One region of the Mesorhizobium sp. M0898 genome, then DNA from elsewhere that is predicted to be linked to it. Evidence: predicted binding sites of a transcription regulator. Region 1 holds the regulator's gene; the other holds the start of a gene.

Region 1 (5,990 bases):
AGCCAAGTGAGCCCGTTTCGTTGAAACGCGGTCGTCCGCAAGTCGGCCTCGCCCTCAACCCGGAAGCGGCGGCGGTGCTGACTGTGGTGTTGTCGCTGAATTTCCTTTCGGCCGCCATTATCGACTACACGGGACAGGTGGTCGCCGAGGAACAGCGCCGGCTGGACACGCTGACTATGCCGCGCGACGAGCTGATCCGTGAATGCATGGCCATCGTCCGGCGCCGGCTGCAGGATCCAGATCTTGACGTCCGCAGTGTCGCCCGCATCGCCCTGGCGATTCAGGGCATTACCGACTCCCCTGCACGCGCCATGCTGTGGTCGCCGATCACGCCGCAGACCGACATCGCCTTTGCCGACATGCTGGAGGACGAATTCGGCATCCCGGCAACGGTGGAGAACGACTGCAACATGATGGCGGTGGCTTTGCGCTGGCGCAATCCGGATCGCTATCGCGATGACTTCATCGCCATCCTGCTTTCGCATGGCATCGGCATGGGGCTGGTGCTGAAGGGCGAACTGTTCACCGGGACGCATTCCTCGGGCGGCGAATTTGGCCACATGATCCATCGTCCGGGCGGCGCGCTCTGCCGTTGCGGGCGGCGCGGCTGCATCGAGGCGTATGCCGGCAACTACGCCATCTGGCGCAACGCCAGGCAGATGAGCGAAGACAGCGAACCGGTCGCCGACGTCAGCGACGCCGACATGCGCGCACTGGCGGCCCGGGCGCGCGAGAAAGATGGGCCGGAACGCGAGGCCTACCGCAAGGCCGGCGAAGCGCTGGGTTTCGGTCTCGGCTCGCTGTTCGCGCTGATCGATCCGGCACCGGTCGCGATGGTCGGCGCCAGTGCCGCCGCCTTCGATCTGATCGAGCCGGCCTTGCGGAAGGCAATCGCCCAGACCGCCGGCGGCCAGCATTCAGGCTCGATCTCCTTCGATACAGAGCCGAACGAATTGCCTCTGATCCGCGAAGGCTGCGCGATGCGGGCGTTAAGCTTCGTCGACCAGGAGATTTTCGCGCCGGGCGCGCAAATGAGGCCCAGCGTCAGAAAGAACGTAGCCTGACCAGGCGGGTCAATCTTCCCTGATCGCATAGCCGGCGCCGCGGATGGTGCGGATGACATCCGGCATCCGGCCGTTGTTGACGGCTTTGCGCAGCCGCCCGACATGCACGTCGACGGTGCGTTCGTCGATGTAGATTGTCTCCCCCCAGACATTATCGAGTAACTGGCTGCGCGAGAAGACACGGCCCGGATGCCGCATCATGAACTCGAGCAGCCGGAATTCGGTCGGTCCGAGCCTGATTTCGCTCTTCTTGCGATAGACCCTGTGCGATTCGCGATCGAGCACGATGTCGCCGACCTTCAGCACGCTGGACAGCACTTCCGGCTTGGCGCGCCGCAGCAGCGCCTTGACCCTGGCCATGAATTCCGGTGTCGAAAACGGCTTGACCAGATAGTCGTCGGCGCCGGTCGAAAGACCGCGCACCCGGTCGCTCTCCTCGCCGCGCGCGGTCAGCATGATGATCGGCAGCCGCTCGGTTTCGGGGCGCACCCGCAACCGACGACAGAGCTCGATGCCGGAAACCGCTGGTATCATCCAGTCGAGCACCAAAAGGTCGGGCACATTCTCCTGCAAACGGATCTCGGCTTCGTCGCCGCGTGTCACCACCTCGACCTGGTAGCCTTCGGATTCGAGATTGTAGCGGAGCAGCACACCCAACGGCTCCTCGTCCTCCACCACCATTATGCGTGGTGCGATCATCGGCTGGGCACCCCCATCATGTCACCGGTGCGGACATTGTCGTTTCGTCCTGCTTCGGACGATTGACCGGCAATTGCTCGCCGGTCAGCACATAATACGCATTTTCGGCGATGTTGGTGACATGGTCGCCGATCCGCTCCAGATTCTTGGCGCAGAACAGCAGGTGCGTGCAAGCGGTGATGTTGCGCGGATCTTCCATCATGTAGGTCAACAGCTCGCGGAACACGGACGTGTATTTAACGTCGATGCGCTCGTCGGCGGCACGAAGCTTGGCCAACGCGGCCGCATCGCCTGCAGCATATTCCTCGATGACACCCTGCACCTGGATGAGAACCAACTGCGCCATCGCGTCGATGGAATGCGACAGGTCCCGCGGCGTGGCGCTGAGGCCGACCGCACTCACGCGCTTGGCGATATTCTTGGCAAGGTCGCCGATGCGTTCGAGGTCGCCCGCCATGCGGATCGCTCCGACCACATGGCGAAGATCGTGGGCCATCGGCTGGCGTTTGGCGATCAGGGTGATGGCGCGGTCGTCCAGTTCGCGTTGACGCGCATCCATGATGGCGTCGTCGGAAACGACGCGTTGCGCCAGCACGTTGTCGGAATTCAACAGCGCCTTGGTCGCCCCGCCGACCATCGAACCGGCGAGGTCGGCCATGTTGCGGATCAGCTTGCTGATCTGCTCGAGATCCTCGTCGAAAGAAGCGACTGTGTGTTCGCCCATGGTCCTGTCCTCATATGCATGATCGGAACGGCTCAGCCGAAGCGGCCAGTGATGTAGTCCTGCGTGCGCTTCTCGCGGGGCGACGTGAAGATCTTCTCGGTCCGGTCGAACTCGACCAGTTCACCCAGATACATGAAGGCCGTCTGGCGCGACACGCGCGCCGCCTGCTGCATGTTGTGGGTGACGATGACGATCGTGTAGTCGGCTTGCAATTCGTCGATCAGTTCCTCGATCTTGGCAGTCGACAGCGGGTCGAGGGCCGAAGCCGGTTCGTCGAGCAGAATGACTTCCGGCTTCACGGCCACGGTGCGGGCGATACAGAGCCGCTGCTGCTGGCCGCCGGATAGGCTCAAGCCGCTGGCGTTGAGCTTGTCCTTGACCTCGCTCCACAGCGCGGCGCGCTTCAACGCCTGTTCGACGCGGCCGTCCATCTCGGACTTGCCGAGGTTCTCGTAGAGCCTGACGCCGAAGGCGATGTTCTCGTAGATCGACATCGGGAACGGCGTCGGCTTCTGGAACACCATGCCGATCTTGGTCCTGAGGAGGTTGAGATCCTGCGACCGGTCGAGAATGTTCTTGCCGTCGAGCAGCACCTGGCCCTCGGCCGTCTGTTTTGGGTAGAGCTCATAGATGCGGTTGAATACACGCAGCAGCGTCGATTTCCCGCAGCCCGAAGGGCCGATGAAGGCCGTGACACTGCGCTCAGGCAGCGACAGGCTGATGTCCTTCAGCGCCTTGCTCTGGCCGTAGTAGAAGTTGAGATTCTTGACCTCGATCTTCGTCTTCTCGGCGACCGTTTCGGCCATCGTCATGTCTGGGGACAACATCTGTGTCATCTGTCCTCTCTGCGTCCGGTAAGGCTGCGGGCGAGGATGCTCAAGCCCAGAACCGTCAGGGTGATTATGAGTGCGCCGGTCCACGCCAGTTGCTGCCATTCCTCGTAAGGGCTGAGAGCGAACTGGAAGATGGTCACCGGCAGGCTGGCCATCGGCGCGTTGATATTGCTGCTCCAGAACTGGTTATTGAGCGCGGTGAAGAGCAGCGGCGCCGTCTCGCCGGAAATGCGTGCTATCGCCAGCAATATGCCGGTGACGATGCCGGACAATGCGGCGCGGTAGGCGACGGAACGGATCACCACCCAGCGCGGCGCGCCGATCGCGGCACCGGCTTCACGCAACGCGTTCGGCACCAGGTTGAGCATGTCTTCAGTGGTGCGCACGACCACCGGAATGACCAGGATGGCAAGCGCAACGGCGCCGGCAATGGCCGAGAAATGTCCCATTGGCCGCACCATCAGCTCATAGACAAACAAGCCGATGATGATCGACGGCGCCGACAACAGGATGTCGTTGATGAAGCGGACGACGGTGGTGATGCGCGAAAAGCGTCCATACTCGGCCATGTAGGTTCCCGCCAGCACGCCGATCGGCGTGCCGACGACAACGGCGATGATCGTCATCAGCAGGCTGCCCGTGATGGCATTGAGCAAGCCGCCGGCCTCGCCCGGTGGTGGCGTCATCTCGGTGAAGACCGCGAGCGAAAGCCCAGCTGTGCCCTTATAGACCAGTGCGCCGAGAATGAGCGCCAGCCAGGCAAGCCCGATGCCCGCGGCGACGACGCAAAGCGCCATCATCACCGAATTCCTGGCTTTGCGGCGGCTGTGGAGCGATGAGGATGTCGACATCGGTCAGGCTCCCGTACGGGCGTCGATCCGCATCAGCATATAGCGGGCGGCGGCAAGGATCAGGAAGGTGATGACGAAGAGGATCAGGCCGAGCGAAACCAGCGAGGAGGTGTAGAGGTCGCCGTCGGCCTCGGTGAATTCATTGGCGATGGTCGCCGAGATTGTCGTGCCCGGCGCGAACAGGGAGGCACTGATGCGATGTGCGTTGCCGATGACGAAGGTCACCGCCATGGTCTCGCCGAGCGCCCGGCCGAGGCCAAGCATGACGCCGCCCATGATGCCGATGCGGGTATAGGGAATGACCACGCGCCGGGTCACTTCCCAGGTCGTGCAACCGATGCCATAGGCCGATTCCTTCAGCACCGCCGGCACCGTATCGAAGACGTCCTTGGTGATCGAGGTGATGAAGGGCAGCACCATGATGGCGAGGATCAGCGCCGAGGTCAGAAGGCCGATGCCGTAAGGAGGGCCAGCGAAAAGGCTGGATAGTCCCGGCACGCCGTGGAAGATGTTGATGATGAAGGGCTGTATCGTCGTCTGCAGGAACGGCGCGAACACGAACAGGCCCCAGATGCCGTAGATGATCGAAGGAATGCCGGCCAACAGCTCGACCGCTATGCCGATCGGGCGCCTGAGCGGGCGCGGGCAGAGCTCGGTGAGAAAGATTGCAATGCCGATGCCGATCGGAACCGCGATCAGGATGGCAATGGCCGCCGTCACCAGGGTGCCGTAGATCGGCGCCAGTGCGCCAAATTTTTCCGTAACGGGATTCCAGCTCTCAGTCGTCAGGAAAGAAAAACCGAACGACGACAGCGCCTGCCATGAGCCGGCAAACAGCGAGATGGCGACACCGCCGAGGATGACCAGCACAAGGATTGCGGAAGCGCGGGTGAGTCCGCGAAATATGGCATCTGTGAGCGCGAAGCGCCGCACAGTAGCTTCCCTGGCCCGGGCTGCTGCAGATGATGGCATGGCATCGGAAGCGATGGTCATTGGGTCCTCGCGATTAAAGGCAACAGGGAGGGCGCCATCGACGCCCTCCCTGGAGGAGATTACATAGCCGAGTAGAGCGGCTTGCCGTCGTCGCCGACGACTTCCTTGGCCCACATGGCCTTGACGCTCTCAACCACCTTGTCGGGCATCGGAACGTAGTCCAGCTCGCCGGCCATCTCGTCGCCCTTGTCGTATGCCCAGGCGAAGAATTTGAGCGCTTCGCCGGTGGTCGCGGCATCATCCGGCTTCTTGTAGAGCAGGATCCACGTTGCCGCCGTCATCGGCCAGGACTCGGCGCCCGGCTCGTTGGCGAGGATGACGCCATAGCCCGGCTGCGAGCTCCAGTCGGCATTGGCCGCTGCCGCCGAGAACCCCGCCGCGGTGGGCTCGACCTTCTTGCCGTCCTTGTTGATCATATCGGTGTGGGTGAGCTTGTTCTGCTTGGCGTAGGCATATTCGACATAACCGATCGCGCCGCCGGTCTGGGAGACGTTGTTGGCAACGCCCTCATTGCCCTTGGCGCCGATGCCGACCGGCCATTCCACGGCCTTGTCGACGCCGACCTTTTCTTTCCAGACCGCGCTGACGTCGCCGAGGTAATAGGTGAAGTTGAACGTCGTGCCCGAACCATCGGAACGGTGAACGACCGCGATCGCCTGCGAAGGCAGCTTGACGTCGGGATTGAGCTTCTTGATCGCTTCGTCATCCCAGCTCGTGATCTTGCCGAGGAAGATGTCGGCCAGCGTCGGGCCGTCGAGAACCAACTCGCCCGGCTTGATGCCTTCGAGATTGACGACGGGAACGATGCCGCCCATCACCATCGGGA
Region 2 (5,990 bases), on a different contig from region 1:
CGCCTGCGCAACGCCTCTGTCAGCCCTGGCCGGCCTGGATCCGGTTGTAGTCGTGGATCGTCCTGCTCAAGCGGCGGCGCAGGAAATTGGAAATGTTGTCGAAGATGAAAACGACGAGCAGGACCAAGAGCACCATGTAGAAGACATTGGCCCAGTTGGAATTGGTGCGCATCGCCTCCCAGAGCTTCAGGCCGATGCCACCGGCACCGACGGCGCCGATGATCGTCGCGCCCCTGGTGTTGGATTCCCACTGATAGAGTGTCTGGCTGATGAAGACCGGGATCACTTCCGGCAGCACGCCATAGCGCTGCACCAGCAAGCCGTTGGCGCCGGTCGACTGGATGCCCTCGCGTGGCTTGTCGTCGATGTTCTCGAGGCCCTCCGAATAGACTTTGCCGAGCGTGCCGATCTCGGTGAAGAAAATCGCGGCGCTGCCGGCAAGCGGGCCCGGGCCGAAGGCGCGGGTGAAGAACAGCGCCCAGATCAGCATGTCGACCGAACGCATGAAATCGAAGAACCGCTTTAGCACCTGGCTAAGCAGGCCGCTCGGGGTGATGTTGCGGGCGGCGAAGAAGGCGAGCGGGAAGGCAACGATGCCGCCGAGCAAGGTGCCGAGAAACGCCATGACGATGGTCTGGAACAGCTTCGTCCAGACGTCGCCATGCTGCCATTGGGCGTTGTTCCAGATATTGTCGGCGGCCAGCGCAATGTTTGATGTGCCCGGCTTGAGCTGGGGTCCGGACATCAGCAACGAGACCACCTCGCCGGGCGACTTGCCGAAGAAGGGCGAGCGTGTGTCGAAGACGAAATTCGCCCAGCCGAGGAAGCGTTTGCGGACCTTGACGCGATCGACGGTTATGCGGACCTCGCCGGCAAAGCCCATCCTGGCGACGATCTCATCGTCATGCGCGGTGATCCACTCCGGCACCGGGCCGGATATTACCGGTTTGCCGCTGGTCAACGACATCGGCACCGCCTGGCCATTGGCGACCAGCGTCGCCTCGGTCTTGTCGAAGATGACCGATTTGGCCCGGCCGTCGATCAGGATGGTGTAGGAACCGTTGGCGTTGGTGATGACCCAATCGGGATGCGGGTCTTCGCCGAGCGCCGAAAAACGCGGGTATCTGGGTGTGATCTGAGGCTGGTCGAGACGGAATTCCGGCTGCAGATCGTAGCTGATCCATTGCGTCAGGAAGAGCGGCAGGCGCTCCCAGTGCGATTCCCTCAGCACTTGCGGCAGGCTGAAGAACCACAAGGCGTAGAGGAGATAGAGCAGGATGCCTGTGAACAGGACCAGCGGGCCGAAGCGTTTGTACAAGGGCCGCCGGAACACTTGGGGAAAGCGCTCCTCGATCGACCGCATCTCATCGGCGGTCATTGCGGCCATGGGCCGTCTTCTTGTTGATTTGCCATGATCTTTTCCAAAAACCGGAATCCACTTTTTGGGATCATGGTCAGGCACCCATCATGAATGCCTGCTCGCCGACGAGCTTGCGGCGTAGCCAGGCGGAAAACTGGTCGACGAGGAAGATCGTCGTGAACAGCAGCAGCACCAATGCCAGCGTCTTGGCGCCGAAGCCGCGCGAGATGGAGAGCTTCAGTTCCTCGCCGATGCCGCCACCGCCGACCGCGCCGATAATGGTCGAGATACGCACATTGATCTCGATCCTGAGCAGCGTGTAGGACATGAAATTGGGCAGCACTTGCGGCAGGCCGGCAAAGCGCACGCGCTCGAACCAGTTGGCGCCGACCGCGCGCAGGCCTTCTTCGGCGCGCATGTCGATGTTTTCGTTGATCTCGTAGAAGAGCTTGCCGAGGGCGCCGATGGAATGCAGGCCGATGGCGATGATGGCTGCGACCGGGCCGGTCGAGAGGATGGCTGCGAACAGGCCGGCAATGACGATCTCGGGGAAGGCGCGAAGCAGTTCCATGAAGCGCTTTACGACGAGCCTGAGCATCGGACTGGGCGTCAAGTTGCGCGCGGCGATGAAGGAAAAGGGCACCGCAAAGACAAAGCCGATGAAAGTGGAAACCAGCGCCACGTTAAGCGTGGTGAGCATCAGCTCGAAATATTCGGGTAGATAAAAGCCGCCCCAGAGATAGACGCGGCCAAGCGGGAAGTTGAACTCTTGGCTGCCCTTGTCATGCGGCGATGCGATGTCGAACAGCGCCCGCCAGACGTCGTTCCAGTCCTTGGGAACAAGCCAACTAAGGAAATCCAGTATGTGCGGCAGCCGATCGAAGAAATGTCCGGCATTGGCCTCGTCGGCGAACCACATGGCTGTGCACATGGCGACAAGCAGTGAGCCGATGCCGAGCGCCGTGTAGAACCGTCGCAAGGACGTCTGGCGTCGCCAGGCGTCTGCTGCCTGCCGGACCGCGTCTGAACGAATTGTAGCGGCGAAGGTCATACGGGGTCACGAGCGGACACACAAAAAGGGCGGCGACCGCATCGGCCCGAAAGTCGACTTTCGGAAAGCACGATGCGGCATCTAAGTGTTAGAGCGTACTTTGTGCGTCCAAGTGGACGCACGTCGCTCTAATGGACGCCGTCCTTTTCGAAATTGTCGTCAGCCGCCGATCGCGGCTTTGCGGGCTTCGACGATGACGCTGTAGAAGTCCGGCTTCACCGGAACATAGCCGGTGAAATCGCCGCCTTCGATGGCCTCGAAGCAAGGCTTGTCCTTGGCCGGCAGGCCGGTGAAGAAGTTGGCGAGCTTGGCGCTCATGTCGCCGCCGAGTGCGGTGCGCACGACCAGCGGGCCGTTCGGGATCAAGCCGGAGCGCCAGACTTCAACGAAATCGTTGGGGTCCACGGCGCCCTTGGCGACTTCCTTGTGGAAGGTGCCGGAGGTGTAGCCGTTCTTGAAGTCGCCGATGCCCGAGGAGTCGTCAACCGCAACATCGACCTTGCCGTCGCGAACCGCGAGAAGGTTGTTCTCGTGGCCGCCATTGAACTGGGTCGAGGCGAAGAAGGTTTCGTTCGAAGCGCCGGTGTCCTTCGGGATCTGGGTCAGCGGGATCAGGTAGCCGGAGGTCGAATCCGGGTCGGCATAGCCGAGCTTCTTGCCCTTGGCCGACTTGATGTCGGTGATGCCGGACGACTTCAGCGCAAGGCCGATCGAATAATAGCCGGTCGCGCCGTCGGTCTGCTGGGTGGTGAGGATCGGGGTCACGGCGTTCGGATCCTTGAGGTAGACGCTGGCATAGCCCGACGCGCCAAGCTCTGCGAAATCGAGCGTGCCGCCGAGCAGGCCCTGGATAACGCCGTCATAGTCGGCGGCCGGGAACAACGAGACCTTCTCGAAGCCGAATTCGGACTTCAGGTGATCGGCGAGGCACTGAAAGTTGCGCAGCCGGTCCGCTTCGTTTTCACCGCCAAGGATGCCGATGCGGAATTCCTTGATATCCTGGGCGTGAGCGGCGCTTGCCGCGATGGCGAGCAATGAAACGGCGCCAAAAACCATCTTCCTGAACATTATCTCTCTCCTGTTGGTCCCGGCCTCGCGCCGGTAGCGTTAGAATTTTTTGACAGGTGCCTTTGACGCGGGCGGGCGATCAGGCCGTTCTCAATATCCCGGGAATGCGGGCTCGAGCGGTCCGGCGGATGCAGCGATTTTCTGTTTGATGGCGACACTGGTGGAGGTGATGGCCTCGGAGATTTCGCCGCCATTGCTGTCGGTGCCGTAGACCATGCGCACGGCCTCGCGGTTGAGGGCTTCGGGCGAGCCGTCGAAGACGACCTTGCCGGCGGCCATGCCGATGATGCGGTTGCAGTAGGTGCGGGCCGTATCCAGCGTATGCAGATTTGTGATGACGGTGATGCCCTCGCGCAAATTGATGTCCTGCAGCGAATCCATCACCACCTTGGCGTTGAGCGGATCGAGCGAGGCAATCGGCTCATCCGCCAGCAACACCTTCGGCTGCTGCATCATGGCGCGCGCAATCGCAACGCGCTGCTGCTGGCCGCCGGAAAGCGTGCCGGCCGGCTGCAGGGCGGTGCGGGCGATGTCGAGGCGCTCGAGGGCTGCAACCGCCTCGGCGCATTCACCGCGGGAGAACATGCCAAATAGGTTGGACAGCGTCGAGCGGTGGTTGAGCCGGCCGAGCAGCACATTGGTCAGCACATCGAGGCGCGGCACGAGATTGAACTGCTGGAAGATCATGGCGCAGTCGCGCTGCCATCGCCGGAGCGGCGAGCCGCGCAACCCGGAGACCTCGACGCCGTTGAACAGGATGGATCCCTGGCTGGGATCGATGAGGCGGTTGATCATGCGCAGAAGCGTTGATTTGCCGGCGCCTGAACGGCCGATGATGCCGACCATCTGGCCCTGCGGAATCGAGATGTGAACATTGCTGACGGCGGTGTTCTTGCCGAACCGGCGGGTGACGCCGCGGATTTCGAGCGTAGCTGACATGGTGCAGGCTCCAGTCCAATCGCAATTGAAGGTCTGTTAACCCTGGCTAGCGCAGCCGCATGAACCTGCGGTGTCGGAACGATGTCAGTTTTGTTACTGCCCACAGCCTGGAGCGGGGCGGGATCAACTCGGCGCGAGAAGCTCGAATGGTGAATGGTGATAAGAACGGCTTCCCTGAGTCTCGAAACCTGTCCGCTGCCCCCATTCACATTCACCGTTCACCATTCACGATCCCTTAGCCGCCATATTTCTCCAGAAACGCCTCCGCCGACAGCTCCCGAAAATCGTCGAGCGCGGCGCGCAGCCTTGCATGATCCCAGTCCCACCAGGCGAGCGCCTGGTAGCGTTCCGCGGTGCGGCGGTCGAAGCGTTCGCGGATCGGCTTGGCCGGTACGCCGGCGACGATGGTGTAGGGCGCGACGTCCTTCGACACCACCGCACCGGCACCGACCGCCGCGCCATCGCCGACGATGACGCCGGGCAGGATGGTCGAGCCGTGGCCGAGCCAGGTGTCGTGGCCGATGGTGACGCGTTTGGCGCGGCGCTTGGCGAAGAATTCGCTCTCGTGCTCGGCGTCGTCCCAATAATCCGAGGCGCGATAGGTGAAATGGTGCAGCGTCGGCCGCCAGGTCGGATGGTTGGTAGCGTTGATGCGCACGCTTGCGGCGATGTTGGCGAATTTGCCGATCGTTGCGCACCAGACGCCGCAGTCCTGCATCATGTAGGAATAGTCGCCGAGCGTGCTTTCGGAAACCCGGCAGCGCTCGGTGATCTCGGTCCAGCGGCCAAGCGTCGAGTTCTCGACTTGCGCCGTCTCGTGGATCACCGGCGCCTCCGACAGTTTCCTTGTCATGCGGCAATTTTTCCGGCGGCGAAGGCGGTCACGTCGATGATACGGTCGGCCACCGCCTCACGCACGTCGTGGTCGTGGAAGATGCCGAGCAAAGCGACGCCCGCCGCCTTCTTGGCGGCGATCAGGGAAATCACCACGTCGCGGTTCCTGGCGTCGAGCGAAGCGGTCGGCTCGTCGAGCAGCAGGATCGGGTGCTCGGTGATGAAGCCGCGCGCGATGTTGACGCGCTGCTGTTCACCGCCGGAGAACGTCGCCGGCGGCAGCGCCCAGAGCTTTTCCGGCAGGTTGAGCTGCGCCAGCAAGGCACGTGCCTTGCCGTGCGCGACCTCGCGCTCCTCGCCGCGCTCGACCAGCGGTTCGGCCACGACATCGAGCGCAGAGACACGCGGCACGGTGCGCAGGAACTGGCTGACATAGCCGATGGTAAGCCGGCGCACGGCAAGCACGGTGCGCGGGCTGGCCGAGGCGAGATCGATGAGCCCGCCCTCGTGCTGGACGATGATCTGGCCTTCGTCGGCGGCATAATTGCCGTAGAGCATCTTCAGGATCGAGCTCTTGCCGGCGCCGGACGGGCCGCCGAGCACGGCGCATTCGCCGGCCCTGATCGCGAACGAGACACCAGCGACCACCGGCAGTTTGATGCCGTCGCGCAGATGCATGGTGAAGCTCTTCGCGACATCGGAGACAACGAGCGGGGTTGCCATCAGAGGGTTCTCCAA

Evidence for each region. Region 1 encodes PhoB, which activates phosphate uptake and scavenging genes when phosphate is short. Its sites were predicted from a motif close to TGTCATNNANCTGTCAT; they were not measured.
Region 2: a site for PhoB is predicted at 4,500-4,516, ahead of phnC (phosphonate ABC transporter ATP-binding protein). Genes of this name have one in related genera too.

Annotation. Positions count from the first base shown of each region.
Region 1 is NZ_JAMYOE010000027.1:26,077-32,066, reverse strand. Features, by position in the region: gene NKH90_RS23710 (ROK family protein) at 1-1,064, shown strand, start outside; gene phoB (phosphate regulon transcriptional regulator PhoB) at 1,074-1,763, opposite strand; gene phoU (phosphate signaling complex protein PhoU) at 1,780-2,487, opposite strand; gene pstB (phosphate ABC transporter ATP-binding protein PstB) at 2,520-3,323, opposite strand; gene pstA (phosphate ABC transporter permease PstA) at 3,320-4,171, opposite strand; gene pstC (phosphate ABC transporter permease subunit PstC) at 4,175-5,164, opposite strand; gene pstS (phosphate ABC transporter substrate-binding protein PstS) at 5,224-5,990, opposite strand, start outside.
Region 2 is NZ_JAMYOE010000073.1:216-6,205, reverse strand. Features, by position in the region: gene phnE (phosphonate ABC transporter, permease protein PhnE) at 20-1,387, opposite strand; gene phnE (phosphonate ABC transporter, permease protein PhnE) at 1,455-2,411, opposite strand; gene phnD (phosphonate ABC transporter substrate-binding protein) at 2,571-3,479, opposite strand; gene phnC (phosphonate ABC transporter ATP-binding protein) at 3,570-4,418, opposite strand; gene NKH90_RS32705 (DapH/DapD/GlmU-related protein) at 4,654-5,271, opposite strand; gene phnL (phosphonate C-P lyase system protein PhnL) at 5,268-5,975, opposite strand.